DNA from 4 places in the Staphylococcus sp. GW823-FHT05F06 genome. Region 3 is predicted to be linked to each of the others. Evidence: riboswitches for the same ligand, from Rfam matches in the RefSeq annotation. Region 3 holds a riboswitch; each other region holds the start of a gene.
The links. A riboswitch is a leader RNA that binds a small molecule or an ion and turns the genes downstream of it on or off. The one in region 3 is predicted to bind thiamine pyrophosphate.
Positions count from the first base shown of each region.

Region 1: it holds a riboswitch for thiamine pyrophosphate, as region 3 does, so the genes downstream of both, AC1Q7N_RS09355 (3-oxoacyl-ACP reductase) here and AC1Q7N_RS05140 (ECF transporter S component) in region 3, are expected to answer to the same signal.
Region 2: it holds a riboswitch for thiamine pyrophosphate, as region 3 does, so the genes downstream of both, AC1Q7N_RS08155 (ABC transporter substrate-binding protein) here and AC1Q7N_RS05140 (ECF transporter S component) in region 3, are expected to answer to the same signal.
Region 4: it holds a riboswitch for thiamine pyrophosphate, as region 3 does, so the genes downstream of both, tenA (thiaminase II) here and AC1Q7N_RS05140 (ECF transporter S component) in region 3, are expected to answer to the same signal.

Region 1 covers NZ_JBXAHW010000014.1:14,385-22,639, reverse strand. Annotated here, with positions in the region: gene AC1Q7N_RS09365 (HAD family hydrolase) at 1-501, shown strand, start outside; gene AC1Q7N_RS09360 (NtaA/DmoA family FMN-dependent monooxygenase) at 591-1,895, opposite strand; gene AC1Q7N_RS09355 (3-oxoacyl-ACP reductase) at 1,944-2,696, opposite strand; TPP riboswitch at 2,798-2,897, opposite strand; gene AC1Q7N_RS09350 (deoxynucleoside kinase) at 3,052-3,714, opposite strand; gene AC1Q7N_RS09345 (deoxynucleoside kinase) at 3,707-4,324, opposite strand; gene tadA (tRNA adenosine(34) deaminase TadA) at 4,391-4,897, shown strand; gene AC1Q7N_RS09335 (Cof-type HAD-IIB family hydrolase) at 5,065-5,943, shown strand; gene AC1Q7N_RS09330 (NADPH-dependent FMN reductase) at 5,948-6,514, shown strand; gene sdrG (MSCRAMM family adhesin SdrG) at 6,997-8,255, shown strand, end outside.
Region 2 covers NZ_JBXAHW010000011.1:3,724-11,978, reverse strand. Annotated here, with positions in the region: gene glcP (glucose transporter GlcP) at 1-553, shown strand, start outside; gene AC1Q7N_RS08170 (ABC-ATPase domain-containing protein) at 708-2,411, shown strand; gene AC1Q7N_RS08165 (MepB family protein) at 2,506-3,003, shown strand; gene rarD (EamA family transporter RarD) at 3,138-4,040, shown strand; gene AC1Q7N_RS08155 (ABC transporter substrate-binding protein) at 4,148-5,059, opposite strand; TPP riboswitch at 5,115-5,216, opposite strand; gene AC1Q7N_RS08150 (anion permease) at 5,376-6,794, opposite strand; gene lpdA (dihydrolipoyl dehydrogenase) at 7,119-8,255, shown strand, end outside.
Region 3 covers NZ_JBXAHW010000005.1:124,659-132,913, reverse strand. Annotated here, with positions in the region: gene auxA (lipoteichoic acid stability factor AuxA) at 1-1,232, opposite strand, end outside; gene graF (glycopeptide resistance-associated protein GraF) at 1,384-1,518, shown strand; gene AC1Q7N_RS05145 (oleate hydratase) at 1,930-3,705, opposite strand; TPP riboswitch at 4,041-4,143, shown strand; gene AC1Q7N_RS05140 (ECF transporter S component) at 4,228-4,803, shown strand; gene AC1Q7N_RS05135 (ABC transporter ATP-binding protein) at 4,817-6,220, shown strand; gene AC1Q7N_RS05130 (energy-coupling factor transporter transmembrane component T family protein) at 6,213-7,019, shown strand; gene purD (phosphoribosylamine--glycine ligase) at 7,152-8,255, opposite strand, start outside.
Region 4 covers NZ_JBXAHW010000012.1:19,705-27,959, forward strand. Annotated here, with positions in the region: gene cls (cardiolipin synthase) at 1-485, shown strand, start outside; gene AC1Q7N_RS08610 (HD domain-containing protein) at 667-1,320, shown strand; gene yidC (membrane protein insertase YidC) at 1,426-2,298, opposite strand; gene thiE (thiamine phosphate synthase) at 2,387-3,025, opposite strand; gene thiM (hydroxyethylthiazole kinase) at 3,031-3,819, opposite strand; gene thiD (bifunctional hydroxymethylpyrimidine kinase/phosphomethylpyrimidine kinase) at 3,812-4,633, opposite strand; gene tenA (thiaminase II) at 4,626-5,315, opposite strand; TPP riboswitch at 5,387-5,485, opposite strand; gene AC1Q7N_RS08640 (transglycosylase family protein) at 5,599-6,258, opposite strand; gene AC1Q7N_RS08645 (single-stranded DNA-binding protein) at 6,646-7,041, opposite strand; gene AC1Q7N_RS08650 (YwpF-like family protein) at 7,232-7,672, shown strand; gene fabZ (3-hydroxyacyl-ACP dehydratase FabZ) at 7,990-8,255, opposite strand, start outside.

The DNA of each region.
Region 1 (8,255 bases), on a different contig from region 3:
GAAATTATAGAGTCTTTTAATGGTGTAACAGGTAAAGAAACATCAGATTGGACAAAGGATACGAGTCAGGAACTCATTGATTCAAGAGTGCCTGAAAACAATTGGATTGATGGTGTACAAGAAACTATTCAAGCTCTTAGAAATGAAGGATATCACATAGGTATAGTAACAAGTGATACTAAAAAAGGAGTCGATCAATTTCTGGAGGAAACGCAAACTAGAAATCTCTTTGATTTAGTAATTTCTACAGAAACACACGCAGAAGAAAAGCCACATCCTAAAGTTTTAGATCCACTATTTAATGCTTTTGATGTTAAACCAGAAAAGGTAGCAATAGTAGGAGATACGGCCAACGATATGAAAACCGCGATTAATGCTCATTTAGGATTAGCTATCGGTGTGCTAACAGGCGTGGCTAAAAAAGAGGAACTCTACGACGCAGATGTCATCATTAATAGTGCAAAAGATGTTAAACAAGTTATAGAGCAATACGGAAAATAAAGTTTTTAAATTGAGTAAGACGTAGATGTGTGAGTCGATTCGCACGTCTACGTCCTTTTTCTTTTAATAATACATAAAAAACATCGGTTTTATGAGTCGAGATTTAATAATGTACGTAGTGTAGATTGATTATAAGAATTTTTAAATAAAGCACGACGTTGTAGTTCTGGTATAATGTATTTTAAAAAATCTTCAAGGCTATGGGGTAATGAAGGTGGCATCAGATTAAAGCCGTCTGCAACGCCTTCATTAAACCACTGCTCCATCTCATCCACTATCTCCTCAGGTGTACCTATAAGAGTAAGATGACCACCACCGGCACTTAAGTAACCTAATAATTCTCTTACAGTCGGTTGTTTATCTTTTATAATGGCTAAAACTGTTTCATATCGACCAATCGGACCTTTGAAATTTTTAGCAGGAGGTAAGGGAGGAACTGGTTCATCTAATTCCCAATCTGAACAATCTTGTTGAACAAAAAAACTGAGTTGCTTTAAAGCATCTTCAATGGGTAATTTTTGATCAAGTTCTGCTTTTTTTGATAATGCTTTTTCATGGGTTTCACCTACATAAGTTACTAAACCAGGGAAAATTTTAATTTTTCTATCTGGATGTTGAGTTTTAGAAATAGCATCAGACAATTTCTTTTTATAACTACGTGCTTGCTTGATATCCCATGAAACAGAGTAAACAGCATCAGCATATTTTGCTGCTAATGCAATACCTTCTTTTGACGCACCGGCTTGCATAGATACTGGTTTACCTTGAGGACTTTGTGGTGTTGTATGTGGTCCTCGTACTTGAAAATAGTCTCCCTCATGATAAAAAGGTTTAATATCTTTAGACTCAATAATTTTGTTGTTGTTTTTATCTGGTACATAAGATGCAGTTGACCAAGAAGTGAATAGCTGATTCATTACCGATGCAAATTCATCTGCTTTTTTGTAGCGCTCATGTCTTTCTGGTAAGTATTGAAGACTGTGATTTTGGGCTTCAATATCTGTCATGGATGTGACTAAATTCCAACCCACACGGCCATGAGATAAGTAGTCTAGACTTAATAATTGACGAGAAGCGGTGAATGGATTTGAAAATGTACTCGATATTGTTGGCACTAATCCTATATGTGATGTAACTTGTGCAATAGCTGATAAGTTAATTATAGGATCAAACCAAAAAGCGGGCATAGTAGTATTATCACTTGCATTAAAGGCTTGATTATCTGCAAAAAAGACGATATCCAAAAGACCTTTTTCAGCTATTTGAGCTAAATGCTGATAATAAGATATGTTGCCGATATCCTCAATATTAGAATCTTTCATACGCCATGCCGCTTGATGATGACCACATCCATACAGTAACACACCTATGTTAAGAAAGTGATTATTTGTCATATGAACACCTCATTAATTATTATCTTTTTGTAAAAAATACACAAACAATTAGTTCATTGTTAAACCACCGTCAACGGTAATATTTTGACCTGTTACGCCACGTGCTTCATCTGAAGCGAGATATACGACCATATTGGCTACATCTTGAGGTGATGTTACTTTTCTAAGAGGTGTAGTTTGAGCAATTAAATCAAATACTTCAGGTGTAGTGACTGCACTTGCATCAGTCGTTTTGAGTAATCCTCCAGAAACAACATTTGCTGTAATACCATATTGTCCAAGTTCTGCAGCAATATTACGAGTAAAGCCAATGAGACCTGCCTTTGCTGTTGTATACTCATGATAAGGTACGACTGGATTTTGATACAAATTGGTTCCAATACTAACAATGCATCCACTTTGTTGTTCTATAAATTGTGGTATGACGCTTTGAGTCACATTAAATGCTCCTTTTAAAGTACCATTAAGTTGTTGTTGATAATCTTCCCAAGTTAAATCTTTAAACGATTTTTGCTGATTTGGATCAAATTTAAAACCAACAAGTGCATTATTAATGACTATATCTATTTTTCCAAAATGTTGTGTGGCAGTTTGAATCATTCGATTCACATCGTTTCTGTCTGTCACATCAGCTTGAATAGCTATAGCCCTACTTTGATTATAATTTCTAATTAATTTTTCAGCTTTATCCTTATTTTGTTTGTAATTAACAACAACATTGTAGCCTTTTTCTAGTAAAGTTATTGCAATTTTAGCGCCTAATCCACGACTACTTCCCGTGATAATTGCAGTTTTTTTCATCTTTATGCCCCCAATAATTTTTATTTGTATAAGAAAAAATGCACAACCTTCATGAGAAAAGTTGTGCATCCAAATCAATATATAAAGACAGAATGATAATTAGATGAGATTCAACACTTTCCTCCGCTAGTATAAGCTAGTTCAGGTTCAAAGGGTTTGGATGATATCCATCTCAGTTAAAAAACACCCCTAGTGCATATAATTCAGTTATAGTATAAACATAGAATTTTTATAAAATATTGTCAACATTCTTAATAATAGCTATATCTGTTATTTTAATATTTGAGTAAAAGGTATATGAAATAACTTGTGAAAGTATATAAATATAAGCTCTAATTTTCTACAATTAGATATATTATCTTGTATCCACTTGTCGGTATGCTTTAATAACTTGAGCAATTTTATCAATGACTGAATCAAGGGAGTCTACGTCTTCGTGTATGTCATATTCATTAATATTAAGTCGAACAACAGGACATGCATTAAAATTGTTAATCCAATTTTCATACCGTTTAAATAGTTTTTTCCAATATTCTGGATCTGTATTGATTTCCATGTCACGTCCCCGCTGTTGAATACGATCAATTACTTCATCATAATCACATTCTAGATAAATCAGAACATCAGGCTTTGGAAAATAAGGTGTCATAACCATTGCATTAAATAATTCGTAATACGTGTGGTAGTCGTCAGCACTCATTGTTCCTTGTTCTTCGTGCATTTTTGCAAAAATATCCACATCTTCATAAATTGAACGATCTTGAACGAATCCGCCACCATACTCAAACATGCGTTTTTGTTCCTTAAAACGTTCAGCAAGAAAGTAAATTTGAAGATGAAAGCTCCAACGTTCAAAATTATGATAAAATTTATCTAAATAAGGATTATGGTCTACATTCTCAAAGGAAGTTTTAAAATTTAACTTGTCAGCAAGTGCTTGTGTTAACGTAGATTTACCAACCCCTACAGTGCCAGCAATGGTTATTACTGCATTTTGAGGAATACCATAATTATTCATCTTTATTTTCTCCAATCATAGGTTTTACTAAATTTAAAATATTTTGGTAATCGTAATCATTTTTAACGAAATCTTGTTGAGATGTATCAATTCGAATGACATTTGCACCGTCATTCTTTAATGATTCATAATAAGCAAGATAATCTTTTTTTAAAGTAAGTAAATAGTCATCTTCTATTTGAGATTCAAAGCTACGATTACGTTGTGCAATTCTAGATTTTAATACATCTAAATCAGCATCTAAAAAGATAATTGTATTTGGCATTTCGATATCTTCAGTTAAAATATCAAAAATACGACTGAATTTATCAAATTCTTTAGCATCTAAAGTATTTTTAGCAAAAATTTTATTTTTATGAATATGATAATCGCTAACTATACCTTGATTTAGCGACTCAATATCTCTAATCTGTTTATATCTGTTACATAAAAAGAACATTTCAGTTTGAAAACTCCACTTTTCTATATCATCATAAAAATCAGATAGAAATGGATTTTCATCAACAATTTCTTTCTCTTCATAAAAACCAAACGTCTTGCTTAATCGGTGAGCAAGAGAGGATTTACCAACACCTATAGGTCCTTCGATTGCAATAAATGGTTTATTCATAATCACTTCTCCAAATGTTAAGATAGACAATGAGTATTGTACCATAAGTGAGGTATTCCAACACATATGAAAAAAAATCATGATTACATGCGCTTAGCAATTAATGAAGCACACAAAGCCAAAGCATTAGGAGAAGTTCCAATCGGAGCAGTTATTGTTAAAGAGGATCAAGTCATTGCACGTGCACATAATTTAAGGGAAACATTGCAGCAACCTACTGCCCATGCAGAGCACATAGCGATAGAACGGGCGTCAGAAGTTGTCGGCAGTTGGAGATTAGAAGAATGTACGTTGTATGTTACATTAGAGCCCTGTGTCATGTGTGCGGGCACTATTATTATGAGCCGTATTCCAAAGGTTGTGTATGGTGCTACTGATCCCAAAGGAGGATGTTCAGGAAGTCTTATGAATTTATTAGAACAACCGCAGTTTAATCATAGGGCAATCGTAGAAAAAGGAATTTTAGAAGAAGAGTGTGCAGAACTATTGAGAAGTTTTTTTAAGGAAATACGTGAAAAGAAAAAAGCAGAAAAACAGGGGAAGATACAAAAGGATATAAATTTGTTAAAATGATGTCGTACATAAATAAACGTATTTTTGAAGTCCAGTAAATCGTTAAAGATTGTGTGATAACATATAACAATGATGAAGTTAAGACACATGCTACACACATTAATTTTAAATCAATTAAAAAAATTCATATAGCATCACTTTAAAATAAGTGGAAACGAGGTCAACTAATGATAAAGCTAATAGCAACTGATATGGATGGAACATTACTTAACGCTGGTCATGAAATCACCACTATGAATCAAGAAGCGATAAAATTTGCGCAAGCGAACGGCATTACAGTAGTTATTGCAACTGGTAGAGCATTTTATGAGGCACAAACACCTGTTGCTGAAACAGACTTAAAAGTACCTTACATATGTTTGAATGGTGCAGAAGTTCGTGATGAATCATTTAATATAATGAGTACATCGCATCTTAATCATGATTTAGTACACAAAATTACTACAGCACTTAAAAATAATCATATTTATTATCAAATTTACACAAACCGTGGCATATATACAGAAGATCCTAAACGTGATTTAGCAATCTATATAGATATTGCAGAACGTGCGGGTCAAAAAGCAGATGTAGACAAGATACGAAATAATATACAAAAACGCATAGATAACGGTACTTTAAAAGTTGTAGATAATTATGATTCAATTGAAGATATTCCTGGAGAACTTATTATGAAGGTGTTAGCTTTTGATGCAGATTTAAGTAAAATCGACCAAGTAGGTCAAGCGTTAGCATCATCACCAAATTTAGCAGTATCTTCATCATCAAGAGGTAATCTAGAAATCACTCATTCAAACGCTCAAAAAGGCATTGCCTTATCAGCTATTGCTCATCAATTGGGTATAGATTTAACAGATGTGATAGCAATAGGAGATAATTTAAATGATATTTCAATGCTAGAACGTGTAGGTTATCCAGTAGCAATGAATAATGCTACAGACGAAGTTAAACATATTGCTAAATATGTCACAGACACCAATGAAAATAGTGGAGTTGGAAAAGCAATCATGAAAATATTAAAAGAAGAAAATAATTTAGAGGTGTAAAATAATGAAAGGTTTAATTATTATAGGGAGTGCTCAAGTAGGGTCTCATACGAACGCTTTATCAAAATATTTAAAAGGTCAACTCGGCGAACATGATGTTGAGGTGGAAATCTTTGACCTAGCTGAGAAACCCATTCATCAATTGGATTTTGCTGGTACAACACAAGCAGTTGATGAAATTAAAAACAATGTCAAATCTTTACAGAGTAAAGCAATGGAAGCAGATTTCTTAATTTTAGGAACGCCAAATTATCATGGATCGTTTTCAGGTATTCTTAAAAATGCACTTGACCACCTTAATATGGACCATTTCAAAATGAAACCCGTGGGACTCATTTGCAATAGTGGAGGAATAGTAAGTTCTGAGCCATTATCACACTTAAGAGTCATCGTACGTAGTTTACTTGGTATTGCTGTACCAACGCAAATTGCTACACATGACTCTGATTATGCTAAATTAGAAGATGGTACCTTATACTTAGAAGATAATGAATTTCAACTACGTGCAAAATTGTTTGTTGATCAAATTGTATCCTTCGTAACAAATAGTCCATATGAACACTTAAAATAATCATATTTTATGATTTGTTTTTATCAAGCAATATCATTAAATTAGCTCCCTTTGATGTTTTTAGTAAACATTAAAGGGAGTCTTTATATTTATTGCCTTAATAAAACATATACATGATTTTTGAGATTTAACTTTAAAATATTCCATAAAACACTGTGACAGAGATGTGCATAATACTAATATGAAACACCGCGGTTATTTATATTTTTATCATTCGAAATAGTTTGGTGACAATTTTTTTGATGAATATAGTAATAATTTCAACTATTTATGTTATTAGAATTTTAAGAAATGTAGAGCGAATTAATTAACTGTTTATTAAATGTTTGTTAACATATTTAAAAAATATTGCAAAAAAGACTTATATACTATATTGTATTTTACTCTAGAAACGATTTTTACTTGAAAATTACATTGAAATAGTCAAAGATAAGGAGTTTTTATGATTAAAAAAAAATAATTTACTAACTAAAAAGAAACCTATAGCAAATAAATCCAATAAATATGCAATTAGAAAATTCACAGTAGGTACAGCGTCTATTGTAATAGGTGCAACATTATTGTTTGGTTTAGGTCATAATGAGGCCAAAGCTGAGGAGAATACAGTACAAGACGTTAAAGATTCGAATATGGATGATGAATTATCAGATAGCAATGATCAGTCCAGTAATGAAGAAAAGAATGATGTAATCAATAATAGTCAGTCAATAAACACCGATGATGATAACCAAATAAAAAAAGAAGAAACGAATAGCAACGATGCCATAGAAAATCGCTCTAAAGATATAACACAGTCAACAACAAATGTAGATGAAAACGAAGCAACATTTTTACAAAAGACCCCTCAAGATAATACTCAGCTTAAAGAAGAAGTGGTAAAAGAACCCTCATCAGTCGAATCCTCAAATTCATCAATGGATACTGCCCAACAACCATCTCATACAACAATAAATAGTGAAGCATCTATTCAAACAAGTGATAATGAAGAAAATTCCCGCGTATCAGATTTTGCTAACTCTAAAATAATAGAGAGTAACACTGAATCCAATAAAGAAGAGAATACTATAGAGCAACCTAACAAAGTAAGAGAAGATTCAATAACAAGTCAACCGTCTAGCTATAAAAATATAGATGAAAAAATTTCAAATCAAGATGAGTTATTAAATTTACCAATAAATGAATATGAAAATAAGGTTAGACCGTTATCTACAACATCTGCCCAACCATCGAGTAAGCGTGTAACCGTAAATCAATTAGCGGCAGAACAAGGTTCGAATGTTAATCATTTAATTAAAGTTACTGATCAAAGTATTACTGAAGGATATGATGATAGTGATGGTATTATTAAAGCACATGATGCTGAAAACTTAATCTATGATGTAACTTTTGAAGTAGATGATAAGGTGAAATCTGGTGATACGATGACAGTGAATATAGATAAGAATACAGTTCCATCAGATTTAACCGATAGTTTTGCAATACCAAAAATAAAAGATAATTCTGGAGAAATCATCGCTACAGGTACTTATGACAACACAAATAAACAAATTACCTACACTTTTACAGATTATGTAGATAAATATGAAAATATTAAAGCGCACCTTAAATTAACATCATACATTGATAAATCAAAGGTTCCAAATAATAACACTAAGTTAGATGTAGAATATAAGACGGCCCTTTCATCAGTAAATAAAACAATTACGGTTGAATATCAAAAACCTAACGAAAATCGGACTGC
Region 2 (8,255 bases), on a different contig from region 3:
TTCAATCTTTGCTAAGGCTGGACTGGGTGAAGCGGCGTCTATATTAGGTTCAGTTGGTATAGGAACTATTAATGTTCTTGTAACAATAGTTGCCATTTTTGTAGTAGATAAGATTGATCGTAAAAAACTACTTGTTGGTGGTAATATTGGTATGATTGCCTCATTATTAATTATGGCAATCTTAATTTGGACAATTGGAATTGCTTCATCAGCGTGGATTATTATTGTTTGTTTATCATTATTTATTGTATTCTTTGGGATTTCTTGGGGACCTGTTCTATGGGTTATGCTACCTGAATTATTCCCGATGCGCGCACGTGGCGCTGCTACGGGCATTTCAGCGCTTGTGCTAAATATCGGAACGCTTATCGTGTCATTGTTCTTCCCAATATTAAGTGATGCATTAAGTACAGAATGGGTATTTTTAATCTTTGCATTCATAGGTGTTTTAGCGATGATTTTCGTAATTAAATTCTTACCAGAAACACGCGGACGTAGTTTAGAAGAAATAGAATATGAATTACGTGAACGTACAGGAGCAAGAACTGAATAATTACAATGTGAAGTACTTCAAATTTTCAATGTATAGTTGAAAATTTGGAGTATTTTTTAGTTCAAATATTTTTGTAGGAATGTCAACGTTTAGTACACTTGATAATAGGCACAAGAATAATAGTAATGATATATGAACGTTGGAGGTTGAAAATATGAAAAGTGCCCAAGCACTTGAACAGACTTTAACATCGTTAGACGGTCAAAAGTACGGTGCGTATAAGCAAATAAAAGACCTATACGAATTTAATTTATTTAAACTACGTATTGACCATATCCAAGCTGATCCATTTGCGCCACCATCTAAGATGAGTGTTGTTATAGATCGCCAACAAGCAAAATTTCCTGATTCTTTATTAAATTCTGAACTGAAACAACGGGCTGTGAGTGATTACTTAACGCGCGTGTTTCATAAGCAGATTCAATCAATAGTAGCCCAAGATAAAAAAGTAAGTAAAATTCAAATTGATAGTTGTGGCCAAGAAATCTTAGAGCGTACCGCAGTAGTAATTAAGAATCGTCAAATTGAGGCACGTATTGAAGTTGGATTACCAGCACGAGGACGTACCATATTAGGTAGAATAGCAAGACATACACTTATTAATGTATTACCTCAAATAGTAGAACATGCCTTATGTTATCGCAACATTAATGTTTCACAATTGGAACAACAAGTTGAATTAATGATAGATCAAGAGGAGATTAGACAACAGTTAGTAAAACGTGACCTTGTTGCATTTGTAGCAAATGGTGCTATTTTACCAAGAAAAAGTGGTGTTTCAGATCTCCCTATGAATAACGCTATTGAATTTAAAAGTCCTAAACAATATGAGATTGTAATGAAACTATCGAGTGGCAAAGTTATTAAGGGTATGGGTATTCCTAAAGGCATTACACTAATAGTTGGAGGCGGTTATCATGGTAAATCAACATTACTTGAAGCGTTAGAACGAGGTGTATATAATCATATTGCTGGTGATGGTAGAGAATATGTGATCACAAATCAAGATGCAATGAAAATTCGTGCTGAAGACGGAAGAAGTATTCAAAATGTTAATATCCAGCCATTTATTGATCATTTGCCAGGTGAAAGAGATACTACACATTTTTCAACTGAAAATGCGAGTGGTAGTACGTCTCAAGCTGCAAATGTCATGGAAGCTTTAGAATCACAAGCATCATTGTTACTCATTGATGAAGATACATCTGCAACGAATTTCATGATTCGTGATGGTCGTATGCAACGTTTAATTGCTCCCGAAAAAGAGCCGATTACCCCCTTTTCTAATAAGGTAAAAGCATTATATGACGACCATAACGTGTCGACTATTCTAATCGTTGGAGGTTCGGGAGATTATTTTGACGTGGCAGATCAAGTATTGATGATGGATGAATATGTGTTGAAAGATGTTACGCAACATGCTAAAGACATTGCGCAGTCAGACGGTTATCAAAGAAGGCTTTCTTCTCACTATCAGTTCGGTCACATTCCATCAAGAATTCCGTTGAGAGCGAGTTTTAATCAAAAAGGGAAACGTGATCGCTTTAAAGCTAAAGGATTGAATGTAGTAACGTATGGTAAGGAAACTATTCATATTTCTGGCTTAGAACAACTTGTCGATGACAGTCAAACACAAGGTTTAGCGATGATGTTAAGTTATGTAAAAAATGAATTGCTAGATGACAAAAGTACGATTGTAGAATTGACCAATAGTTTGTATCAACGGATTGAGAAACACGGATTAGATGTTATATCAAATCATCAGGGGCATCCTGGTCATTTAGCGCTACCTAGAAAGCAGGAGTTTATTGCGACACTTAATCGATATCGTAGATTAAAAATAAAGCAAAGGGAATAAATATATGCCCATTTTAAATATTTATTATAAAAGTATTTCAGAGTTTGCGTCGATGTATTGAACTTTGAGACTAAAAGTAAAGGGGAGTATGAAGATGAAGTCTTCAGTTCGATTGTTGAATCACATCATAAAGATAATGAACTTACAACAATCATTAATTATAAGAGATGAACAGTGGAATCAATCTTATGAGGCATACAATTTTAATATTAATGGCTACGTATTTAAAAGTAGGTTAGCTAAGAAAACAACAAAGAAAAAAGGATATTTTTTATCGCTTTGGGAAAAAGATAAAACAAAGAAAAATCGAGCATTTGACTATGAGTCATTTCCTGGGAAATTAATTGTACACGTGATGGATGATTCTCAAGTAGGTCAGTTTATTTTTCCAAAACATGTACTTTTTCATAAAGGTATTTTAAGAAATCATGCATCTAAAGGGAAAATGGCTTTTCGAGTGTATCCTACATGGGAGAAAGATTTAAATCGTGTCGCTCACAAGACACAAGAGTGGCAAAAACAATACTTTATAGATATGTCTCAAACAATTGATGTACCAAGTATTAAACGTGCTTATTTTAATGAAGATTGATTATAAAATCAAAAGCTGTACACAAACAGATATGTGTAAATATTGCTGTTTTATTAGTAAATTTGATTACATAACTGTCAATGAGTTGGAATGAGTCTCATTTTTTAATCATTTATATTGAGGGAGGGTTAATGGTGTCTTCGGAGTATAAAAAAGGAATATTTTTAGCTTTAGGTGCTTATATTTTATGGGGGATTTTACCCATATATTGGCGTTTAATTGATGAAATAGGCGCTTTTGAAATTTTGGCATTCCGTATTATTTTTTCAGTGATATTTATGATTTTTGTGCTCATTATAGGAAAAAATCAACGGAACGCTTTTTTTAGAGATGTTAATCAGTTGGTATCGCATCCCGTGCAACTTATTGCCATCATAGTTGCAGGGTATGTTATTACAGTGAATTGGGGGACATTTATTTGGGCAGTATCTAATGGTCACGTGCTACAATCTAGCTTAGGTTACTACATTAACCCACTAGTGAGTATCGTCTTGGCGCTTATATTTTTAAAAGAGAGATTTAATAAATTCGAATGGTTAGCCATCATCTTTGCACTAGTAGGCGTACTTTATATGACAATAAAAATCGGTGAATTTCCATTTATTTCACTTCTATTAGCATTTTCTTTTGGTATATATGGTTTATTAAAAAAGATTGTGCATATCGATGCGATAAGTAGCATCACTATTGAATGTATTGTTACTGCACCAGCCGGTTTAATCTATGTTATTTACCTATGGCAGCAACAACACATAACATTTGGATTAAATATATCATCATTTTGGCTACTATTTTCAGGTGCAATTACAGCAATACCATTGATTCTGTTCTCAGCAGGTGCTAAGCGAATTCCATTATCGTTAACTGGCTTCATTCAGTATGTAGGGCCGACAATCATGTTTATCTTAGGTATCTTTGTCTTTAAAGAGCCATTTAACACTGATCAATTGATTACCTTTATTTTTATATGGATAGGTATTGTGTTATATAGTATTTCTCAATATGTTCAAATTAAGAAAAACCCAGTTGTAAAATAGTAAAATAAATATACCTTCACTTTATTTGATGTACATTCTCTAAATTAGATATTGATTCTAACTATTGATGTGTACATTAACGTTTAAATAGAGTGAAGGTATATTTTTTATTTTGTATATCGACTGAATAGTAGTTGATTTGTAAAATATAAAGTTGGGTTAATCGTGTCTTTAATATCATTGACTTCTTTAAGCCACAACTGTAAATCATTGTAGTAGTCGGAACTCATAGACAAATCATTTGTAAAACATTTAGCTGTTGCTTCAATTGTATCTTTGTTTAATTGGTTAGAGATATCAGTTTGAGTATACGTTGAGTAAATTTCAATTGCACTTTCTAAATGATGATTGATGTAATGAATGGCCTTTTGAATGACTTTCAGAAACTTTTTAAGTTTGACCTCACTCGTATTTAATACTTCAGGTGTAGTAATGAAAATGAGTTGACAAAAATCGGGTACATTATAATTTTTAAGTGGAAAATAATCTACATTAAGTCCTTGATTTCTAGCTTCAAGAATTTCAAAATTTTCGAAAATGAGTGTAGCAGCATCAGCTTTATCAGTTAAAAGTGCATCAGTATGATAAAAGCTATGATTAACTGGTGTGATGTCACCCTCTTTATATGTGCCACCATCAGCTTCAATCATCGTTTTAGCCATGGCAATACCACCTGGACCGGGAGCGCCAGGATATTGAAGCCGTTTACCGATTAAATCTTTGGGGCGAGCGATATTTTTATCTTTGTTATACATAATACCTCCGTTAGTGTGAAGATATCTCGCAAACCCGATGACGTTTTGTTCTTTAGCTCTATCTTGAACCAGATGAATAGGTTCAGTAATCGCGATATCCATTGAACCATTTTCAATCTCGTCTAGTGCGTCAAAGTGTTCCTTTGATTCAATCATCTCAATTTCTAATGATTCTTCTTTAAACCAACCTTTTTCGATACCTAAGATTAACGGCATATGATCAGGATTTAAAAACCATTCTAAACCTACTGTTAATTTGTCCATAAAAAATTCCTCCATCCATTTAATTATTGCGTAAAAAAGTGAATGAAGAAACAGTTATCAATATTGCTCACTTTCCTACGCCGGTGCTAACCAACAGGTTCAAGGGTTGAAAGTAGACTTTCTCTCAGCAAATTGAATTGCACCCCTAGTGATACTAGTTAATCTATGTACAGAATAACATAGTTGAATTGAATAAAAAGCAAAATGAATATAGTAAATATTAATCTTGGGAGTATGATGCAAAAAAATAAGCTAACGTTTCAAACGTTAGCTTACAATATATTTGATGAACTGAAGTTTAATTAAAATTCTAACTTTACATCATACCTATGAGTTTCATCCATAGTGAACCTACACCAATCCAAATAATAAAATAGACTATACCAAGTACAATATTCATAGTCCACCAGCGCTTTTGTGTAACATAGCCAGCTGCGTATAATATGGGCGCTGGTCCACTACTATAGTGTGTTGTTGATGCCAGTAAGTTACCAAAGAACCCTAACATTAATGCACTGAATAATGGCGGTGCACCCGAAGCGACTGCAACACCGAGTAACGCGGCGTACATGGCGCTGACATGTGCTGTTGCACTTGCGAATAAATAATGTGAGTAGAAATAAAACAAGATGAGTAAAACTAAAACGATAGGCCAACTAAAGCCATTTAAACCTTGAGCAATGAGTTTGCTTAACCATGGGATAAAGCCTAACTTGTTTAATTGTTCTGCCATTAATACAAGAACTGAGAACCAAACGAGTGTATTCCATGCGCCTGTTTCATTTAAAATATCTGACCACGCTAATACACCTGTTAATAGTAACAATGCTAAAGCAATAAATGCAGTGAGCGTGGCATCAACATTAATGAAGCTTCCTAATACCCACAAAGCCAATGCTATGATAAAGATACCAACCATCAATTTTTCGGCTATAGACATATGTCCCATTTCTTCTAGTTGTTCAGTAGCCCATTTTTTAGCGTTAGGCGTTTCTTTAACAGTTGGTGGGTATAATTTATAAATAATGAAAGGGACAACGATGAGAGAAATCAATCCGGGTATAATAGCAGCAACAAACCAATTCATCCATGTAATTTGAACGTGTGCCGTTTTTTCAGCTAAACTTTGCGCTATAGGGTTACCGGCCATAGCTGTTAAAAACATAGCTGAAGTAATTAAATTACCTTGGAACTCAGTAAAGATTAAAAACGCACCCATTTTTCTCTCAGAACCATCTCTCGGCGATGAACCAAATGACTCTGACAAGGACTTAATGATTGGAAACATAATACCACCAGCACGTGCTGTATTACTTGGCGTAGCAGGAGCTAAGATAAGATCAACACCAACAAGTGAATAAGCCAAACCAAGCGTTTTCTTTCCAAATAATTTAACGAATTGCAGAGCAATACGTCGACCTAGCCCTGTTTTTACAAATCCTCTTGAAATGAAAAAGGCCATTGCAATAAGCCAAATACTACTATTACCGAAGCCTTGAACGGCAGTTTTTGTATCAACAATTCCAACCAAAATCATGATTGTAAAACCAATGATTGATACTGCACCTATAGTCATAGGTTGGGTAATACAAGCAATGATGGTTGACACAAAAATAGCAAACATAAACCAAGCTTGATCATTTAAGGCATCTGGTTTAATAGGCGTCAATGCCCAGATAATTAAACCAACGACAATAGGTAGAATAAACTTACGATATTTAACAGTACTTCCCACGACACCATCTTCCTTTACCTAAATCTTTTTTACATTTTAATCATAGTCTTATCACACGCTGATGTACAGGTCTTTTTATAATCGTACAACGTTCAAACATCATTACTTTTTTAAATCAGTTTAAGAGTTAGATAAACAGTAATTTATAAAGTTTATAAAGTATTAATAATTAACAACATACAATTGTTTGAAAACTCAAAATACTTGAAGTAGAATGGAATCGAAGGAATAAGAAAGCGCTTACAAATGTAAAATTTCTTATTCCTCATGCAAATGAAATTGGGATGGCACAACGTACTATTGGTGAAAGGAGGCATTTATTATATGAGTAAATCATATGACTTAATCGTAATAGGAGCTGGACCTGGTGGCTATGTAGCTGCAATACGTGGTGCGCAACTTGGTAAAAATGTTGCAGTCATTGAAAAAAATAATGCTGGAGGCACGTGCTTAAATGTAGGTTGCATCCCCTCTAAAACGTTGTTAGAACACGGCGAGAAAGCACACAGCATACGAGTTGCAAACGATTGGGGAATCACAACGAAAGACTTAAAAATTGATTTTACTCAATTTGTCCAACGAAAAAAGAAAGTTGTACAAACACTTACGGGTGGCGTGAAGCAGTTGTTAAAGAAAAATAAAGTTACTTATATTGAAGGGGAAGCACGAATTTCTAAAAACTTAAAAGTGGACGTTAACAATGAAACGTATCAAGCGAAAGATATAATTTTAGCAACTGGCAGTCAGCCGTTCATTCCACCAATTGATGGGTTAGATCAAGTCAATTATGAAACAACCGATACATTTTTCGATTTAGAGAAGCTACCAAAACAGTTAGCGGTTATCGGTGGGGGTGTGATTGCAACAGAACTCGCATCCTCAATGGCTGATCTTGGGGTTAGAGTTACGATAATAGAAGTTGCAGATGACATTTTATTAACTGAAATCAACGAAACTAGAGAAATGTTAAAAGCACATTTAGATAATCAAGGTATTAAGATACTGACGAAAGCAAAGATAAAACAAGTAAAGGAATCGAAAATAATATTAGATGGGCAAGATGATGTTAGCTTTGATACCCTTCTTGTTGCAACAGGTAGACAACCGAATACGCAAGTTGCAAAAGATTTAAATTTGGAAATGGATGGTAAATTCTTTAAAGTCAATGAACATTATGAAACGAGTCAAAAACATGTCTATGCTATAGGAGATTTAATTAAAGGATATCAACTTGCACATGCAGCAAGTGCGCATGGCATTCATGTTGTCGAAACAATAATGAACAAACAGCCGTCACTTGTGCGTCAAGAAGATATTACGCGTTGTATATACACAAGACTTGAAGCAGCATCAGTTGGGTTATCAGAAGAGCAAGCTAAAGAGGCTGGTTATGATGTGAAAGTGACTCAATCAGCATTTCAAGGGAATGCAAAGGCGTTAATCAAAGGAGAAAATGAAGGA
Region 3 (8,255 bases):
ATTGGCGTAATGAAAATTGATAATAATAATCCATGTACCATAATATTGATAAATTCTGTAAGAAATTTAAAGAATAAAATACTGCCCATAAAGAGTTGTAAATAATAATATTTATCCCTTAAATAATAAGTTAATGTAGTTGCAATATAAATAATAATAATGAAAAGTAGCAATAATAATGTTACCCACTCAACTACATATTGCGTTTGTGATAACTCCCATTCACCAGTTAAGAATAATGCGTTTCTATTATTAAATTCTAGAAAAGCAAAAAACAGAATAATTACACCACAAAACAATTGAACATACATAGGTTTAACCCATTTAGGTTTTTTCATCCAATTTGGAATATCGTCCTCTTGTATATCTACTATGCTGTTAATTTTTTGCTTAAATTTGTCCCTTTTGGCTCTAATTTTATCTAAATCAACACTTCTTCTAGTCTTACGTGCATACTCGGTTGTCTTATTTTGTAGTTGTTTTAAGTGAACTTTAGTTTGATTAGATACATTGCCTTTATTAGTTCTTGAAAGTTCAGGTTCCTCTTCGCCTAATTCTTCTTTAGTGAGTGGTAATGAACGTCTTAGGAATAAGAAATTCCATATAGCCATCTGACCTAATAACCACATAATAATGAAGAATGTATTTACACTTAAAATATCAATTGATTCAATTTCATTTGCGTCAATACGTCCATATAGCGAAATTTGGGTAATAAGATAACTCATTCCATAAGTTACAATAATCCACATATAATGGTTCTTTCGATTGTCTTGGTTCAACTCATCTTTATAAACTATGTAACCAATATGAACTGTAAAAGGAATAATAAAGACGATAGCAAAAAAGCCATACACTTGTGTCATTAGCAATAATGTAATGATAAAGTACATAATGCCAATAACTAAAAAGAAAATTGAAATGTCATAATCGTATTTAATAGTTCTAAATAAAGTGTGACCTAACAGCATCACTAGAATACCAAATACGATGATTACTATGGCACTTGTAATTGGAAAGCCACCAATAAATTTACTCATCACTTTTATAATCTCGGCAAAAAAGGCATTTAGGAATTCCCATACGTTATGCACATGCGTATCAACCTTTTTGTCACCTTTAAATTGTTTGATTAAAGGTAAGTTAATAAAAATAATGAGACCTGTAAAAAGTGAAACGATACCGATGATATAACTAAATATAATTTCGGTGTGTTTCCTAAGAAAAGACATACTGTTCACCTCAAAATTATTATATATGAAGATCGTTTAATTGTCTTTAAAATATCATGAAATACATCTATAGTCCTACAAACGTTTATTAATAGAATAACGGGGTAAAACATTTGTGTAAACAGAAATCCTATTAAAGAGGTGAATTTTTATGACAAATAAAGAATTCGAAAAAAAATCAGCAGAAAAAGCCAAAGAAGTAGAAGAAAAACTTAAAGAACAAAACGAAGAAAAAACAGATGATATCGAACAAACAAAGAAAGATATTCAAGATACACTAGATTAATTTCACTAATGATATAAGTGTTTATGCTAGATAATAAGATGATCTATTAGCATTTAAATCGTTGAATCATTGAGTTCATAAGTAATATAAAAAGACAATTTCTATTAAAATTTTTGATAGAAATTGTCTTTTTTCTGTACTAATAAAGGCGTTCATCTATGATTATCATTATAATAATTTCTTTTAATACAAATCTACGTTATTATTTAACCTTTTTTATTTCACAGTTGACATTTATGTAAAATTCAGCAGAATATTTATTTATCCAAAAGAAATTACACAACAATTTTACGACTACTTTTTCGAAAGATTTGCGTCATAGCTCTTAAATCATTATTAATATCAATGATAGAAAAAACTGTCGCCAAAATTCTAATCTTGGACGACAGTTATATTTATCATTTAATTACACTATAGTAATTTATGTTTACGTAACAATTCTTCAATGAAAGTACCACGTATTTTCTTCAGCACTGTATTTAATACTGATCTTTTAATAAAGTTTTTATTAACAAGTTCATGTAAAGATTTACGATCATTTAATTCATAAAATGCATCCATCAGTACGCGTGCATCAAATTCAGAGGCATAAACTTCAGGTACACCTCTATCAACATCTAATAATTGATAAACAGCTTCCATAGCTGTTCTAACTGAATATTCTGTAGTGAATACAGTATCCCGTGCTGTTTCTGCAAAGTTTCCAATAAATGCTAAATTTTTAGAGCCATTCGGTACTACTAACGGTCGATCTTTGTATGCTCTAGGCATGAAATATGCAGTTACATATGGCATATAAACAGGAATCGTGTTACATTCTGATTGAGCTAATTCAACAATTTCCTCTTGTGGAACACCCATATGATATAACCATTCTTGACAGATTTCACTACCAGTACATTCCGTGATTGGTTTTTTAATGAAGTCTCCTTTTTCGTCAGAGTATAATGCGTAAATCCATACACTAACTTGATTTTTAGGTTGTTTCTTAAATTGTTGCTGACGGTTCACTGTAAAACTAAGTTGCCAACTCGAATTAGCGACAGAAATGATACCGCCTGTGACTGTCCGACCTGATAAAACATCTCTTTTACATAATTGTTCGATATATGAGATTATTTTTTTATTATCTGTTGTTGCCGTTGCTGATACGAACCAACTTTTAGCTGGAATGTGATCACAGAATTTCTCAGGTCTTCCGAATTCAGGACTTTGATTAGCTAAGTTTTTCCATAATGTCCAACTACCACCTAAAGAATGTGTTATAGGAGCAGGGTGGTCATTATCACCATAGGTTGAACTTTCGGTAATACTTCCATTAGTAACAAATACCAAGTCATTAACTGTCAACGGGATAGATTCTTCTTTATCATCTCTAGTTAAAATGATTTCTCTAGCAATTTTAGTAGATGGTGTTGCATCAACTAAAATATTATTCACTTGTACTCCAAATTCAAAGTTCACGCTATGTGATTTTAGATATTCTATCATCGGTAATACTAAAGATTCATATTGATTATACTTAGTAAATTTTAATGCACTAAAATCTGCTAAACCACCAATATGATGCACAAAACGCATAAGATATCTACGCATCTCCATCGCTGAATGCCATGGCTCGAATGCAAACATTGTTTTCCAATAAAGCCAAAAATTAGAATTTAAAAAGTCTCTTGAAAAGACATCAGTGATTTTAACATCGTCTAAATCTTCTTCTTTCATCAAACATAAATTTAAAATTTCTTTAATTGCTTTTTTTGTTAATGTAAAATCACCATCAGTATCAATACGCTTACCTCCACTTTCAATCGCTCTACATTTAGAATAATTAGGGTCTTCTTTATTTAACCAATAAAACTCGTCTAACACAGAAGCATTAGTTTGCTCAAGTGATGGTATACTTCTGAATAAATCCCATAAGCATTCAAAATGATTTTCCATTTCTCTGCCACCACGTACTACATAGCCATGATGCTCCATATTGATGCCATCTAAACTTCCTCCTGAGATATCTAACTCTTCTAAAATATGGATATTCTCGCCTTTCATTTGTCCATCTCTAATTAAAAAACATGCTGCAGCTAAAGAAGCTAATCCAGCCCCTATCAAATAGGCTGATTTATTATCAACATTTTCAGGTTTTTTAGGCCGAGCAAACGCTTCATAATTACTATTTGTATAATACATAGAAACATCACTCCAATTAGATAAAGTTTGAAAATCTATATGATATCGCTTTCAATTGTATTTTACTCCTCTTTGTGTAATAAAACAAACAATTGGTTATTTTTTAATTTAGTTTACTTAAAACTATACTAATCATTTTTATTTAGCTATTTTTAATATCAAATTAAAGACTGGTTAGAAAAATTTAAATCATTAATTCTATAAATTTTACTTCGATACACATTTATTGCAATTCATCTCTATAATAGTAAATATATTTCTCATTTAAATAACAATACTCGAAAGAACCTTGACAATATATGATAAAAATCATACATTTAAATTAATTAAATAATTGAACGCACTAGGGGTGTATTCTTTACTGAGATGAGGCCAACCTCAAACCCTTCGAACCTGATCTAGCTAGTTACTAGCGTAGGAAAGTGTTGTTATACATCTAATCTAATGGATTATGATTAGATGTAACTTCTGACGCACAACTTTCCTAGAGAAGGTTGTGCGTTTTTTAGGAGGATGTTTTTTATGTCAAAAGGTTTGAAACTATCTGAAATTCTTGTGACAGTTTTAATTTCAGTAGTATTTGCCATCATTTATAACTTATGGTGGTTTGTTTACAATATTGTACAAGTTGCGGGTATTCACTTAGAACAACTTACATATGGTGTATGGTTTATGGCAGCAGTCGTTTGTTACTTAATCATTCCTAAGCCAGGTATAGCATTATTAGCAGAAATCGCAGCTGGAGCTGGTGAAACGATTGTTATGGGAAAATTTGATATACCTACTATCATATATGCGATATTACAGGGATTGGCTTGTGAAATTATATTTGCTATTTTTAAATACAAATCACGTTCTGCTGCTGTAGCAATGCTTGCTGGGTTAGCAACTGCTTTAATCTCTTTCCCAGTGGATTACTTCTATGGTTACTTAAACGAAGTTGCTGGATGGAACTTACTACTATTTATAGTTTTCCGTTCAATTAGCGGAATTGTATTAGCTGGTTTAGTTTCATACTGGATTGTCAAAGCATTAGATAAAACCGGTGTAACTAAATTCTTTAGACCAGCATCACAACAAGATTACGATAACCTATAAGGGGATTTTTTAATTGTTACGTGTTAAAAATTTACGTTTAAAGTATCCGAATGGTGATAGGAAAATATTCAATAACTTAAATCTTGAGATTAAAAATAAAGAAAAAGTGCTTTTACTCGGTCCTTCCGGATCAGGTAAAAGCACATTACTTAATGTATTAAGTGGAATAGTACCTAATTTAATTGAACTTCCGATGAAATATGATGAATTGAATATTGATCATGATAGTGGCGTTATATTTCAAGATCCAGATAATCAATTTTGTATGCCAAAAGTATATGAAGAACTTGCATTTGTTTTAGAAAATAGAAATATTCCTAGAAGTGAGATGGATCAAGAAATCGAAGAAGCACTAAAGTCTGTAGACCTTAATGTTACTCATAAAACATATGTCAATAATCTAAGTGGTGGCATGAAACAGAAGTTAGCTATTGTTGAAACAATACTACAAAAATCAAAGACACTTTTTTTAGATGAGCCTACTGCAATGCTCGACGTGAAAGCAACTGAAGATTTATGGAAGAAATTAATCAATCTTTGGGAAGATCAAACAGTTTTAATTGTTGAGCATAAGGTTGAACATATTTGGCAACATGTTGACCGCGTATTGTTATTAAATTATGATGGTGAAATTGTTGCTGACGACACCCCAGAACAAATCTTGGATCATTATGAAGCGTTATTAACTGAATATGGAGTTTGGCACCCTAGAGCATGGCACAGTGCACCACGCCCCATCCCATTACCTAATCAAACAAAGAACCTCTTATTTCATTTTGACGACGGGCAAATTATTAGAGGTAAAAAGACACTTTTTTCATCCAAGGAGCTTAAACTGTATTCAGGTGAATGGTTAACAATCACTGGTAAAAATGGTGCTGGTAAAACCTCTTTACTAGAAGCTATGTTACAACTGATTAAATATGAAGGTGACATGTTTTATCGCGATCAATTATTATCTAAAATTAAACAAGCGGCAAAGCATATGTATTTGGTATATCAGAACCCTGAATTACAATTTATTACTAATTCTGTTTATGATGAAGTGTATATTCATTATAATCACTTAGATCCTAAGCATGCGAATGATGAAACCATGGATCTGTTAAAATTATTACATTTAGATCAAGTTAAGGATCATCATCCTTTTGAAATATCAACAGGTCAAAAGCGTCGTTTAAGTGTTGCAACAGCATTAAGTTCAAAGGCAGAGATTATTTTACTAGATGAACCAACATTCGGTCTAGATAGTCATAATACATTTCAACTTATTAAGTTATTTCAAGAACGCGTTAATCAAGGTCAAACAATTATCATGGTGACACATGATCCAGAAATTATTAAACGATATCCAACAAGACGATTACGCGTGGAAGATGGGTGTCTTAAAGAAATGGAAGGTGAACACATTGTTTGAAAGATGGAAAAAACGCCACACCTTCGTTGATGATGTAAATATTATTACTAAGTTACTTTTAGGTATCGCATTATTCTTTTTCATTATATTTATCCATAACTTCGACTTTATGATTTATATCGTCATATTAATGTTTATGTTCTTACTTTTATTTAACGGTACAGAATTTAAAATAACGGCAATATTTATATTAGTTACAACCCTCTTTGCCTTGATGTCATCATTATTTATGATTTTATATGGTGATGGAGAACATATGCTTGTAAAATTTGGTATTTTGCAAATAAGTACAGAAAGTATTGTACGAGGTCTTCATCTATCTATGAGAACAATTACCGTTTCAATGTTTGGTATACTAATCGCATTGACTTCACAAATTGTAATGATTTTTTATAGTTTAATGCAACATTTAAAGGTAAAGCCAAAGTTTGCTTATGCTTTTATGGCAGCGATTAGAATGGTTCCACTTATAATAAGTTCTCTTATTCAATTAAGACGTTCCCTAAAAATGCGTTATCAAATGATAGATGCATCTAACTATAAAGGAATCAAGCGTCTTAATCATTTAGTCATACCTTTATTAAGTCAAAATATTCGACGTGCACATCAACTTTCAGTTGCAATGGAGTCTAAAGGTTTTAAAGATGGTCCGAGAACATACTACTATCGGGTACCATTTTCATATAAAGATATCGTATTTATTGCTTGTATATTAATTATCATTACTTTGTCATTTGTCTTATCATCATACCTTCCAATTACTGGTATTCATGATGTCCGTTTTGGACAATTAGACTAATAATCATACACCAAATATTTAATTAAAAGTAAATATTCATTTTATTCCAATGTAAATAGAAATCATAAAAAATGTCCTTCGTTGATCTTATCCAATCAACGAAGGACTTTATTTCAAATTGAACAACCAATTTTACTTAGTGATGGCTTTATTCCCAATATCATTACGATAAAAAAGATTATCACTTTTTATTTGTCGTGCATGTTCATATGCATTTGCTTGTGCTTTTTCAACTGTTGGACCTTCCCCTATAGCTAGGATAACTCTTCCACCAGAATTCACAAAACATTGACCTTCTTTCTTTAATCCACTCACATAATAATGAGAATCTAGATTAAAACCACTTATTTCATGCCCTTTTTCATATGAACCAGGGTATCCTTTAGATGCTAGCATTACTCCTACAACAGCTTCATCTTTCCAGTTAAAATGAATGGGTTGGCAATTTTCCAAATCGATAATGAGTTGCATTAAGTCACTTTCTAAACGTGTTAATAATACTTGTGCTTCAGGATCACCAAAACGTGCATTAAATTCAATAACTTTAGGTCCATCTTTTGTTAAAATTGCACCAATATATAGTAATCCGAAGAAGTCATGACCTTCTTGTGCCATAGCTTTAGCAATAGGTTGAGCAATCTCCTTATTGGTTTGTTCAAGAACAGATGCATCAATGTGGGGTACAGGGCAATATGCGCCCATCCCACCAGTATTTGGTCCTTGATCATTATCAAATGCTCGCTTATGATCTTGAGCAATACAGTCGAAAGGAACCGCATAATCTCCATTTACAAAAGTCATTAAAGAAAACTCTTCTCCTTCTAAATAACTTTCGAAAACGACTTTCCCTTTTTCTTCTTGATAAATTTTTTTGACCCCATCTAATGCGTCTTCTCTCGTAAAAGCAATAATAACCCCTTTACCTGCTGCTAAACCGTCTTTCTTTATTACGATTGGTAAATCACAAGTTTCAACATATTGCAACGCCTCGTTACGTGAACTTACTTCTTTATATTCTGCTGTAGGAATACGATATTTGTCCATTAATTGCTTGGCAAATAATTTTGAACCTTCAATTTGAGCGGCATCTTGTCCTGGACCAAACACTTTAATATTTGCATTTCTTAATAAATCAGCTAACCCATCTATTAAAGGTTGTTCAGGCCCAATGATTACCCAATCAATTGCGTTATGCTGAGCAAAATGTAAAATAGCTTGATGATCTGATTCAGCAAT
Region 4 (8,255 bases), on a different contig from region 3:
ATTTAAAAATGATTTCATCAGCCAAAGAATCTATATACATTCAATCACCATACTTCATTCCCGATCAAGCTTTTTTAGATTCGATTAAAATTGCAGCGCTTGGTGGTGTGGATGTTAACATCATGGTTCCTAACAAACGTGATCATCCCTTTGTTTATTGGGCTACGCTTAAAAACGTAGCGTCTTTACTTGAAGCTGGCGTTAATGTCTATCATTATGATAATGGTTTTCTACATTCAAAAACACTTGTCATTGATGATGAGGTAGCAAGTGTAGGAACTGCCAATATGGATAATCGAAGCTTTACATTAAACTTTGAGGTCAATGCTTTTATTTATGATGAAGGCGTAGCACGATCATTAAAACAAGCTTTCATTAATGATATGAAATTATCTAACAAGCTCACTTCTGAAGAATATGCTAAACGAAATCTGCTAGTTAAATTCAAAGAAGGGATTTCACAACTACTTTCTCCAATTTTATAATAATTTGCAAGAAGTGAACGCTTAACGAAAGGTTCACTTCTTCATTTATATCTTCTTTAATGTAATAGGATAAGTAGTTTCATTAATTAAACCATTATAAAGGATGTCAAAGATACTATTAAATACTAAATGTAAAAAATTAAATACTTTGCTACTTTTAAATTAAGTAAGGAGTCTATCTATGAACTCAAGAATGAAGATTAAAAAAGCTTATGAGTATATGAAAAGTTTCCATCAACATGATACAACTGGACATGATATTGCACATGTGGAACGTGTCTATAACAACGCTTGTTATATCGCTAAACGAGAAAATATAACAGATACACTTGTTATAGAACTATCATCTTTATTGCATGATACTGTTGATAGTAAATTAACTGATGAAATTTTAGCATATGATCAGCTTAAACAGTTCTTATCTACCCTAGATTTAAGCAGTGAAATATCACAACAAGTTCTCTATATTATTAAACATATGAGTTATCGAGCTGGTAAAAATAATCACGTTAAACTTTCAATAGATGGTGAAATCGTTAGAGATGCTGATCGCCTAGATGCAATAGGAGCAATCGGCATTGCGAGAACATTCCAGTTTTCAGGACACTTTGGTGAACCTATGTGGACTGAAACGAAGCTTTCAAATGAAGAGTTACATACGTCTCTCGTTGAAGAATTAGACAATTCAGCAATAAAACATTTTTATGAAAAATTATTTAAATTAAAAGATTTAATGCACACTCCTACTGCAAAAAAACTTGCTGAAGAAAGACATCAATTTATGATTCAATATCTCAAACAATTTATGTCAGAGTGGAATTTTAATAAAGAGTAAATTCAAATAAAAGATATATTGTTAACTCATGTTTTAACCAAAGTCCATTAGCATCTACCACAAAAAATACCTGAGACAACGATTGATGTCTCAGGTTATTGTTTATTATTTTTTATTCTTTTTTGATACTACTTGAGTATTTTTCCCTTTTTTCTTTGAAGATGGATTATGTTCTCTTTCATACTTTTCAATAAAAGGTTGAACTTCTTTTTTAGCAAGTTTAGAGTAATAAATATTAGCAAAATGCGTTTGAATTACTAAGAATAATGCACTGACAGACCAATATAAACCTAAAGCTGATGATGCTTGTAAAGAAATCCAAATAATCATTATTGGAGAAATAACCATCATCATATAGCCCATCTGACGTTGCTCTTGAGGCATCGTTTTGCTTGAAACTACAGCTTGAATAAAGTATAGCACACCGGCAATAACTGTAATCCAAATATCAGGCTTAGTTAAATTGAACCATAAGAAATGCGGATGTTCAGATAAACCATTTACAAGCTTATCTTTTAATACAAAGTATAATCCCATAATAATTGGCATTTGAATAAGTATAGGTAAACATCCTAACATGCTCTTCATAGGGTTCATATCATATTTTTTATAAACTTCCATAAGTTCTTGGTTTGCAGCCATTTTTTCTTCTTGTGTTCGCGCACGTTTAACCTTTTCTTGAATGCCATCTACTTCAGGTTTAGCCACTTTCATTTTCTCACGCATCATGTGACTATTTTTATAGTTAGATAACATAAATGGTAACAAGATTAAACGAATGAAAAGAACTAATACAATAATTGCTAGTCCAAAATTATTATGAAAAACATCATTTCCTAACCACTGTAAGAGATGTTTCATAGGTTGAACAAAAGTATTAAAGAAGAATCCATCTTGCTTCTCAGGTGTAGAGTAATCACAACCTGCTAGAAAAATCATTATTCCCAAAAACAAAGGTAGTAACGCTTTTTTCTTCATTTTTCCACCTCTAATGTTATATTCACATAGAGTATATTTTATCATACTAATTCAATAGTAGAAAACAAAAAGTAGAAAAAATAGAGATTTAGGTGAAATATCTTAAGAAATATTTAACCGTTTTGTCTATATTGGTACTACGTGTAATAGCTGAGATGACAGAAATACCATCTGCACCTTCGTCAACAATAGGCTGCACGTTAGTTTCATTTATACCTCCAATGGCAACTATAGGAAAATCATGAATATATAATCTTAATTGAGATATCATAGATGGACCAACAGGTTTACTAGCGTCATCTTTTGATGATGTTGTATACATTGGACCTACTCCAATGTAATCAACTTTAGACAAATCAGATTGTTGATACTCTTTCAAATTCCCAACACTTAAACCTATAATCTTATTTTTAAATTGGCTTGCAAATTGTTGAATTTCCATATCATCTTGACCTACATGAATGCCATCAGCATTAATCTCTTGGGCTAATTGAACATCATCATTAACTATCATAGGTACGTGATATGAGTGACATAATTGTTTAAGTTTTAAGGCTAACTGTTTTTTCTTTTCCCCTTTTAGTGCATTCGGACCTTTTTCACGAAATTGATATAGCGTGATTCCAGCTTCTAATGCCTCTTTGAGAACTTGCTCAATTGATTTATTTTTAGGTATATCTTGTGTTCCGCAAATAAAATAGACTGATAATTGTTTTGAATCAAACATCATATTCATATCTCTACCTTTTTGACTTGATTTTTATAAGTAATGTCATTCATCTGATAAAGTTGATCTAGCAGTTCAGATAGAAAAGTACCAGGTCCATTTACATGAGGCGCTTGTTCAGCAAATTCTGCTGCGATGTTGTAGACACTTACCGCTTCAACTAATAAATCAATTGAAGGTTGAGTATTTCTAAACAAGAAACTTGCTAATACACCACCTAACAAGCATCCAGCCCCCGTGATTTTAGTAAGAAGCGGAGAACCATTAGATAATTTAATTATTTTCTCATTTTTTGCAATAATATCATCTTTTCCAGTAATGACAATAGCAGTATTTAAAGTATTAGCCGCTTTTTTTGCAATATTTACTGAATCTAATTCGCTGTCACTGTCAGTACCTTTCATAGTTGTATTAAAATCTATTAATGTCAATATTTCTGAAGCATTGCCTTTTATTACTGTGACATTAACTTCACCAAGAAAACGTTGACAAAAATTTTTACGATATGTAGAAGCACCAACTGCCACTGGATCAAAAACTATTGGTGTACCTTGCTGATTAGCAATTTTACCTATTTTGATAATGTCTTCTTCATTTTCACGTGTGAGTGTACCGATGTTAATTAAAAGCGCACTAGCCATTCGAGTAAAATCTTCAGCTTCTTCTGGTGCCTCACTCATTGCGGGACTAGCACCTAAACTTAGTAAACCATTCGCAGTAAAGTTTTTCACAACATCATTGGTATAGCAAATTACGAGTGGATTTTCTGAACGTAATCGTTCTAAATTATTCATCATCTAAACCTACTTTCTTCATATAAGCAAAATGATTTACAGGTCCTCTCCCCTTGCCAATTTCTGGGGTATGTTCAATACTTAATGAAATAAACTCTTTTGCTTTTTTAACTGCATCTTTTATGGAACGACCTTTAGCTAATTCTGCTGTAATAACTGCTGAAAAAGTACAACCAGTTCCATGAGTATGTTTAGTATCAAAGCGTTTGTTCTCAAAGGTATACGTTTCATTCTTAGTAAAAAGAAAATCTTTAGCATTATTTAAATCGGCTGAATGCCCTCCCTTAATTACAACACCCTTACTACCAATTTCATTAATAAAGATTTGACCTGCTTTACGTATGCTTTCTTCATCATTAATTTTAATACCAGTAATTTCCTCAGCTTCAGGTATATTCGGAGTGACAACATCAGCCAAAGGTAATAATGTTGATTGCAAATGATTTTTAGTATTTTCATCCATCAATGAATCACCACTTTTGGCAAGCATAACTGGATCAATCACATAAGGAATATTGGAATGTTCCTTTAAGTAACTTTGAATCAACTCCATCGTTTTTTTTGTTGCAATCATACCCGTTTTGATAGCTTGTGGTAATTCATCATCAAACACACTATCAAGTTGTTCCTTTACCCATGAAGATTCTAAATTATGGATATGTTGAACTCCTAGGGTATTTTGAGCAACGATACTTGTTATAGTGGCCATACCATAAACGCCACACGCGTGAAATGATTTTAAATCCGCCATAACACCTGCCCCACCGGTGGGATCTGTGCCTGCTATTGTTAGTGCAATTTTAGGTTTATTCATTGTTATTTCCCCCATATTCCCATTTTTCATTAATATATGCCATATTGAAGAAATGTCTCTCATGAATAGTACTTTGCAAGAAATTTTCTTTAATCTCTTTTTTTTCTGTCTCACTACAATGTTTAGTTAAACGGTCCATCAATTGATCGAACACATCAACAAGTTCGTCCATTTCAGTACTATAAAATTGAAACCATTTAGAAGTCACTGATTCTTTATTTAATTTGGGATCTTCCATCGCACGTTTACCAATGACAGCGTAGACGTATGGACAGGGTGCCATCGCTGCAATCGTGAAGGCTGCATTTTCACGTGCAAATGCATTGAAGTACATATGTTTAATATAATGATCACCACTTGGTGGCCATACTTTTTCTTTTACTATTTCTTCATATGGTTCATTAATGAAATCAGCTAGAACCTCATGCGCTTCAACTTCTCCTTCTAACATAAACTCAATTTGTTCTACTAGAAATTTAACATCTTCCATAGAACTCATTTTGGGTATGAGCATTGCATAAATATTTGTAAACTCTTTTAAATAAGAAGCGTCTGCTCTTAAGTATTGTCTTACAGCTTGATTAGATAACTTACCTGCTAGTAAATCTTGAATAAAACCATCATTGTAAATGTCATCAATAATAGGTCTTGATGCTTCCCTCAACTCTTTTGAAAATGTCATAATTAGCCTCCTCAAAAAATAAAACTACTTCCCAGCGAAGAAAGTAGTTAGACCAAGACATCTCAATGACGAATAGTTAATAACTACTTTCCTACGTTGGTATTAACCAAATCAGGTTATAAGGGTCTGAATACATTCATCTCAGCCTTTTGGCTCCCCTAGTAGCAAATAATATATGATTCATTATCAACCATAGCAAACGATTACATGTAAATCAAATAAGTCGTACAATAAAAAACCATCTTCTCAAATTCGAGAAGATGGTAGATACTTCATATTTTAATTATGCAGTTACCCAATGACCTGGGCCACCAGTATTATATAATTTTACTGCTGCTCGGTCTTGTACGCTTTCTGGAGCTTTTGCAGGTGAAACACCTTTATATTGACTTGGAGCAACAGAATCCCAAGTTGATTGTAAGAATTGATATTTACCTGCTGCACCTGAAGATGGGTTTATTGCATGAATATCGCCACCTGATTCACGTTGAGCAATTTGTTGTAAATGTGAATTTACATTTACTGATGAACCACTTGAAGCTTTACTTGAAGAAGTTTGACTTGTAGATGTTGATTTTGTTTGTGGTTGTGCTGTTTGCTCATTTTGTGGTGCTGATACTTGTACAGGTTGTTGTTGTGTAGCTACTTGAGATTGGCTTGGTTGAACAGGTTGCGTAGCATTGTTTGTTGATTCATAACTCCAACTCCAAGTAGAACCATCAGATTCAAAATGATATGAATTACCATTGTAATCAAAATTAATATTATAAGCACCTTCTTGAACAGGGCTTTCATTTAGTGATTGATCATTAGTTAACGCTTTTTGAGCTAACTCTGCTTTATCAACATTTGTAGTCTCACTTGCATGTGCGTCATGACCTGCGTTACCTGCTACAACGCCTAGTCCTATAGCTAATGATGATGCAACTAATGTTTTTTTCATTATTAAAAATCCTCCTAAAAGTGATTTGTTTTCTTAATTTGTTTACGTAACCCACTGTAACATCTATAAAAATCGTGCAGGTTACACTGAAATAAAAATAAACGCCTATTTTTTACACTACAATTACATGAAATAGGATGCTAATTTTTATGAATAACCGTAATGATTCCTATCATGATAGTTTTTTCGAGTCATATTACTACAATATCGTTGTAATACAAATGAAATTTATCAGATAATTATTGAAATTATAGGCCTTTGCTATGTATTTAAAGCGACCTTTTATTAATATTTTATGATTAACAAAGGCCGCTCGAGTATAATTGAAAGAAAGGATAAATTAATTTATTAAATATAGGATGGAGTTTTAAAGGAAAAGTTAGTTGTTTAAATATGAATTATTTCTAAATCATCAGGTTGATAAGTGTTGTTTTCAAATTGATTATCAGAGGGAGTTTCATTGTTTTTATTTTTTGGGGACATGAATTTTATTGTTTCAACGTATAATTCTGTAACAAAATGTGTTTGGCCTTCTTTTTCATATTTTCTTGAACGCATTTGTCCAGTTATACCTACTAAAGTACCTTGACTAGTGTACTTTTCAATATTAGTGGCAGTTTTACCGAAAGCTTTACAAAGTAAATAATCTGTAGAAATTTCATTATTATCATCTTTGTAGTTTCTTTCTGTAGCAACGCAAAATGTTGCTATTTTGTTATCCTCCTTTTCATAGATTTGAGCATCTTTCGTCATTCTACCAACAATGACTATTTTATTTAACATGTGTCACCTCCTTCTTATGTTCTAATCATAACTGAGCTTAGTTCACTGGTCAAAACCACAATTTTATTGAAATTGTTAGTAAATGACGATGAGATTTTGATATATTTAAAGAAAATATTGAAGTATTATATCTAAATCTGACATAAATTTCTATTATTGTATTAATAAAAAAATTTGGAGAAGTGATATTATGAAAACTTTTAAGGCAGTAAGATTTCAAATTGTGAATGAACATGGTGCAATATCAGAATACGTCATTGAAGATGGTGTGATTATAAATAAAGAAGGAAGTGGCACTGGGTGGTTACTAGAAATAGTAATTTCAAATGAACACTATGAAACATTTAAGCAATATAAGGATAACAAACAACTTTTAGATATTAGAGTAGTCATCACAAGACCTGCTAACGATCCAGCGTTATTTAATGCAACAGTTAAAAGCGTTAAAAATTTTAAATATTCAATGTCAGTCGTTTTAGAATGTCACATCTACACTTTGAGACAAGAATACGCTGAGAGTTTATTAGAAGAATTAGTTGATGAAGGACTTACAGGTGAAAAGTTGAAAAAAACATTTAATCGTATGATGCAATCAAAACCTAAGTTGAAAGATGAGAAAATCGAAAGATAAACACCAAGGGTAATTATAAAACATTTAATTTTCATATATTTAAATCATATACAATTTTAAATATTGAACATAAATAAAGCCTAGAACATGAATTAACCATTGTTCCAGGCTCTTTACGAACAGAGATTACTATATTAAAAAGTACTGCCATTTGATACTTATATTTCTAGGCGAGACCTGACTTAAAGTATTTCAACCAGAAATTCAATATACATAAAGTGTTAGGTCAATAATCTGTGCGATATTCTTTAAATAAGTTTTACTATTTTGTTATCACAATACGAATTATTTTACCTAAAGAGTTTAATTATCTAAGATTAAGCATCTTGAATAGCAAAAGTAAGTTCACAGCTACAAGCAAGTTGGCCATCAACAGTCGCTTTAGCCGAACCCTTACCAATAGGACCTTTTATTTTAGTTATTTCAACTTCCAACATTAATGTATCTCCAGGTACGACTTGTTTTTTGAAGCGACACTTATCAATGCCTGCAAACAATGCTATTTTCCCTTTATTTTCTTCACTATTTAACATAGCTACTGCACCAGTTTGCGCTAAAGCTTCTGTAATAAGAACACCAGGCA